Regions from separate parts of the Paenibacillus sp. 7516 genome, predicted to be linked through region 1. Evidence: riboswitches for the same ligand, from Rfam matches in the RefSeq annotation. Region 1 holds a riboswitch; the other holds the start of a gene.

The links. A riboswitch is a leader RNA that binds a small molecule or an ion and turns the genes downstream of it on or off. The one in region 1 is predicted to bind cobalamin.
Region 2: it holds a riboswitch for cobalamin, as region 1 does, so the genes downstream of both, cobJ (precorrin-3B C(17)-methyltransferase) here and nikB (nickel ABC transporter permease) in region 1, are expected to answer to the same signal.

Annotation. Positions count from the first base shown of each region.
Region 1 covers NZ_NPBI01000040.1:114,625-117,785, forward strand. Annotated here, with positions in the region: gene CHI14_RS27125 (AraC family transcriptional regulator) at 181-1,011, shown strand; cobalamin riboswitch at 1,092-1,281, shown strand; gene nikB (nickel ABC transporter permease) at 1,445-2,383, shown strand; gene nikC (nickel transporter permease) at 2,385-3,161, shown strand, end outside.
Region 2 covers NZ_NPBI01000024.1:398,904-402,064, reverse strand. Annotated here, with positions in the region: gene cobJ (precorrin-3B C(17)-methyltransferase) at 1-1,604, opposite strand, end outside; cobalamin riboswitch at 2,005-2,193, opposite strand; gene CHI14_RS21405 (uroporphyrinogen-III synthase) at 2,391-3,161, opposite strand, start outside.

The sequences.
Region 1 (3,161 bases):
CCTGAATAATGGTGTACCCCAACTATAGGCCGATCCGGCTTATATAACTATGGTTCAACCTCTCTCATACATGGCATAATCCCATTTTTGGTCCCGCTTTCAGCTGATATTTAACCAATATACCTGTTATAATCTGAAGTAAGATAAATATTGATATGGAAGAAGGGAAGGAGTGAGAAGGTGAGCCCAATCGAGATGAACGTGGTGCCCATGGACTGGACACAGATGGAGCTGGTGCTGCTTTTTTTCGGCTGGGAGGATTGTGATCCGTCTCATTATTGGGGTCCGGGGGTACGAGATTCCTATGTGGTTCATTACATTCATGAGGGACGGGGAACCGTTCATATGGAAGATAAGGAGTACCATTTGACGCAGGGTCAGGGCTTCGCCATTCTGCCGGATACCATCATTCATTATGAGGCCGATGCGAAGGAGCCTTGGACATACTCCTGGTTCGGTTTTAAGGGCGTACATGCCAAGACTTTCATGCAGCGGGCTAACCTGAGTCCAGAATGCCCTGTATTTGAAGCCAAGGATCCAAAGGTAATGGATGGTTTGTATGCAGAGATGACTCAAGCCTCCTCGCGCAATGGTGGAGATGTATTCAGCCAGAGTCTGCTGTACCGATTAATTGCCGAACTGATCTCCTCCTCCCCTGATGAGCGTAAGCCGCAGAGGCCCCTTTCCACCAAGGATGAATACATCAGACAAGCGGTCCAGTTTATGGAGAACAGGTACAGCCAGAAGACGTCCATCCTTGATATTGCGCAGTCCGTGCGTTTGGATCGTACCTATCTGTCCGGTCTTTTTAAGGAGAAGTACGGGAAGTCGCTGCAGGCTTTTTTTCTTGAATACCGGATGAATCGCGCAGCAGAGCTGCTGCAGAGTTCAACGCTTTCGGTCAGTGAGGTTGCCCATTCTGTGGGGTATACGGATCCGTTGTTATTTTCCAAGATGTTCAAGCGTGTGACAGGGGTTTCCCCCAAAGGTTCGAGAGAGCAGCGGGAGTAGGCTGATGAGCTGTTTCAAATTTGAATAAATGCTTTGATCATTATCTGTGAGCCAGCTATACTGGTACAGAATGCATTTCAATTGAATATGTGGAACTGGGTGCTTTACCTTCGGGTAGAAGCTTAATAGGGAAGACCGGTGTAATGCCGGCGCGGTCCCGCCACTGTAACAGAGGAGTCATGCTGCGTTATGCCACTGGTTTAGACCGGGAAGGTGCTGCAATGACGAGGATTCTGGAGCCAGGAGACCTGCCTAGTTTAACAACACAGTAGTACCTACGGGAGATAGGAAGGTGTTTAGAGAGCATGATTTTTTCTGAAAATCTGTTTATTTAAGACGTCCTTATCCGGTACTAGCGGAGAGAGACGTCTTTTTTGATATGCATGGACAAGTCATGTACGGGGTTGGAGATTGGGGAGAGGATGTCAGACATGTGAGTAGATATATTGTGAAAAGATTCATTCAGCTGGCAGCCGTGTTATTCGGCATTTCGTTTCTGACGTTTCTGCTAACCTATCTGTCTCCGGGGGACCCGGCAAGGCTTATGCTCATGTCTACAGGGGTCACTCCGTCGGACGAATTGGTACAGCAGGTGCGTGTCCGGCTGGGACTGGATCAGCCGTTTTGGATACGCTACGGAACCTGGCTGGGACAGGTAATTACCGGAGATTTCGGAACGTCCTATAAATACGACAGGCCTGTGCTCGACATTCTGCTGTCCAGGCTTCCAGCCACGCTTCGGCTAACAGGAAGTGCCCTGCTGCTGGTCATTCTGATTGCGTTTCCACTGGGTGTTTTGTCGGCCGTCTACAGAAACAACGTGCTGGATTACGTCATACGCCTGTTTTCGTTTGCCGGGTTGTCCATGCCGAGCTTCTGGCTCGGGATGCTGCTCATGCTGGTGTTTGGCGTACAGCTCAAGCTGCTTCCCGTCATGGGGAGTTCGGGCTGGAACAGCCTGATATTGCCTGCATGCACACTGGCGTTACCTCTGATCGCCCAATATATCAGGCAGATCCGTACGGTGATTCTGGAAGAGATGTCCCAGAACTATGTAACGGGGGCCAGAGCCAGAGGCGTGAAGGAGAGAGTCATTATGATGCAGCATATTTTACCCAATATATTATTGCCCATCGTTACGCTCATGGGCATGTCTACAGGCGCCCTGCTCGGCGGGGCAGCCATTGTGGAAAGTTTGTTCGTATGGCCGGGTGTAGGGCAGATGGCGGTGGATGCCATCTTTACAAGGGACTATCCTCTGATTCAGGGCTATGTCATCTGGATGGCAACCATCTATGTATTGCTGAATCTGATCGTTGATCTCTGGACACATCTGCATGACCCGCGGATTCGACTGGACGTGGATGTCTAAAATGAGAGAATTTAAGCTTATTCTGACACAGCATCGCTGGTTCACGTTTCTATGTTCATTGACCCTCCTTTGGGTCATTCTCGCCATGATTGCGCCGCTGCTCGCACCGCATGATCCACTGGCAACGAATTTTGCCAAGGTACTGCAGCCAGCCAGTTCGGAATATCCGCTTGGAACCGACCAGCTTGGACGCTGCGTGTTATCCCGTCTCCTTTACGGGGCCAGGACGTCGCTTCTGCTTACATTTATGATGATCGGAATTGTGTTTGTGCTTGGTGTAGCCATTGGTGTTATCGCAGGTTTTGCTCGTGGCCTGACAGATATAGTGCTGATGCGGTTATCCGATACACTGATGGCCTTTCCAGGATTAATCTTCGCCATCGCAGTAGTGGGGATGCTGGGGCCTGGCCTGTTTAATACGGTAATTGCCCTGGCTGTTGTCTGGTGGGCGAAGTATGCACGACTGGCAAGAAGTCTGGTGATCTCGCTTCAGCAAAAGGAGTATGTCGCTGCGGCAGCCTTCAGCGGCGCGCGGAAGATTCAGATCATCACCAGAACCATCCTGCCCAACATGCTGTCTCCTCTCATCGTCATGGCGATGATGGATGTGGGCGGCATGATGTTATCCATCTCAGGCCTGTCATTTCTGGGGCTGGGTGCTCAACCTCCCGAACCGGAGTGGGGGGCGATGCTGAATGAAGGCAGACGATATTTGCAGACAGCTCCGTGGTTGTTGATTTATCCGGGACTTGCGATATTTTGCACGGTGATCATTTTT
Region 2 (3,161 bases), on a different contig from region 1:
GCCATGCCGCAGCCATTCAGAGCCACGCTGGTCTCTTTCGGCGCACTAAGTCCGCCTATAACAGCCTGCAAATGATTGGCCATCGGAACAGCATCATCCTTCTCCATATTGCAGAAGTCACAGGCCTTCACCTTAATAACGTCACCGATCGGCACCACGATGAAATTCGCTGCACGCAGTTCCTCTACCAGCTGATCCGGTTCAAAGGTCGGTACCCGCAAAATAATCTGATGCTCCGGCGTGTATTCCAGCTCGCCTTCTTCACTCGCGCATTGCGCCAGCAGCGCCATCTGGGCTGCTGTAAACTTCTTGTTGCCGACGCCAGGCGACACGCCAATCTCGAACAGCGGTGCCTTGCGTCCCGGCTCGGGTGCTTGCCGCTCAGCAGATGCCCCTGCCGTCTGCGGCGTCCCGGCTGGCACGCCTGACCCGGCTGCATCCAGCCAGCGGCTGGCCGCTTCGCCAGCGAGCTTACCGCCTGCCGCAAGCCGCGTCAGCGCCTCGGCAGCCAGTTCGGCTGCACCAGCATGCGGCACCGCCAAGGCAGCACGCGGTGCACCTTGCACCGCCGCAGGCCGCTCGGCTGCAAGCACTGCGGTACTGCCGCCCGCTGGCTGTGCAGCAGGCATGCCGGCGCCCTGCTGCCCTTGCGGCTCCATGCCTGTACTGGCGCTTGCGCCGCGCAGGGCTGTTTCCGCCGCTGGCTGTGCGGTCTGCGCATCGGGGACCGTGCCTGCTGCATCGGCGGCAGCGGCCGAACGGGCCTCCATCGCGCCGAGCGACCAAGGCTCAGCTTCCGTGCGGAGCCGCTCATGCGGTCTGAGCGGCTGTTCCGCGGTATTCAGCGTGTATTTCCGCTGATATCCGCGCGGTGTGACCATGAGTCCTTCGTACATCATGGTCGAGGAATTACCAATGATCACCGTCGTAAGCATGCCGATATCATGATTCAACATGTCTTCCAGCGTGGTCATCACGACATCCTGACGTTCACGGTAGGCACTTTTTACAAGCCCCACCGGTGTCTGGGGACTACGGTATCGCAGCAGCATCTCCTGCGTCTCCACGATCTGGCGTGTCCGGCGTCCACTGCGAGGGTTGTACAGAGCAATAACAAAATCAGCTGATGCTGCTGCTTCAACTCGGCGAATAATCGTCTCCCATGGCGTAAGGTGGTCACTCAGGCTGATCGTACATGCATCATGCATCACGGGTGCACCCAGCAAGGAAGCACAGGATTGAATGGCAGATACACCCGGAATAACTTCAACGCCAACGCCAGTTTCCGGCTTCCAGCCTTGCTCCATCAGCACCTCATACACCAGTCCGGCCATGCCATATACACCTGCATCGCCACTGGAGATTACTGCAACGATTTTACCCATCTCGGCCTGTCTGACCGCTTCCTGTGCCCGGCTTACTTCTTCGGTCATGCCTGTACGTACAATCTCCTGTCCGTCCAGAAGTGGACGAATCAGATCAACGTAAGTGTTATAACCAATGATGACCTCACTCTCCCGAAGTGCCTCCAATGCCCGTGTGGTGATATGCTCCATCGCTCCCGGGCCAAATCCGATAATCAGCAGCTTTCCTTGACTCTGCATTGCTTCTCCTCCTCCATCTCCCTGTTCACCCTTAACACGCCAATCACATCTATATCATCGCTACTTTAGCCGTTGTCTGTAACGAGCTCTTGATTATTGAGTTGCTCCGTGCAGCTCAACCTTCTTATCCCGGCTATTCCAAAACAGTGAAAAAGGACGGCTTGACCGACCTTCTTCTTCGCGGCATGTTCGATTAAATCCAGTTCCGGATCGACTGTAAAAAAACAAAAAAATCCCATCCTTATAACGGATGGGATACGCATGTACGTACACTCAAGAAGACAGTCCACGGCCCTATAGAGGATAGACCTGTGGCTGCATGGCCGCAAAGGGCCTGCCAGGCGAACCGGTTGTTCGCCCGTTTCCTGATTCTTCGTACACCACTCCTTTCCGCGAAGGGTTCGGTGACACATGCAAGGTAGGTCTCCTGGCTCTGGATCATCAGCTTCCTTTTCTGTCTTCCCCGAATGTACGAGTGACTTGGATGAAAAGGGCTTCCCCATTACAGTGGCGGGACCGCTCGGGATTTACACCCGATTCCCTGTTACCTCTTGCTCGACGCAAGAGCACCTTGCTTGTTTTCATGAATGATATTGCTTTCATCATAACACCGCTCAGGAAAAAATGTCCATGCTTATGATGTTTGTCCTTGATTCTATTTTCAGACAAAACGGAAAAAAGTTCTGATCCAGAACCGATCAGAACTTGAAATACGATGTCCATATACGAAACCCTCAATAACGATCTTACTGGATCCTTTAACAGACCTGCGTCCTGATCTGCTTATCAGGATTGATCTGCGTTTGCTGCAGCAATATATCGTCCCAGCTCAACGATGAGCGCTCCCATCTTTTCTTCCTCCGGAACAACTCGTGCTTCAATCCCTTCTTCACGCATGGCGTTCGCAGTCACTTTGCCGACAGATGCGGGAATGACACCGTCCCGGAAGGCCTGCTGCATCTGTTCCAGCTTGCCTTGGGAAGCCGCATACTTTGCCAAAAACCGTACTTGGGGACCGCTGGTGAATGCTACGGCATCAACCTCACGCTGCACAATTTCATTCAAAAGCAGTTCCAGTTCGGCCTCTTCCGGTGGTACATGACGATAAGGCAGAACCTGTCTTACCTCGGCCCCCTGTTCTTCCAGCCAGTTGACCAGCTTCGGCGCAGTCTCTCCATGAAGCTGGAGCATGACTTTCTTGCCGGCAAGATCATGTGGTGCGAATTCACGGATCAGCCCGTCCGTACTGCCGTCATCATCCCGGACCAGCGGTGCGAGCTTGCGCTTACGAAGTGAGTTCACCGTTTTGTATCCTCTTGCCGCAATTGAAGCTTCCGACAGAACATCCAGCAGTTGACCAGCTATGTCCATATCCTCTGCCATTTCAAATATGGCATCAAGTCCCATGCCTGTAGTTAATACCGCCCAGTCGGGCGGATCAGAGATCAAGGAGACGAGACCATTGCGTATGTTCCGATCGTCCAGGAATACCGTTCCCTGTGCTGGCCGCACGAGTGGAATGCCACCCATTTTCTCAACTAACAACGCCATCTCCTT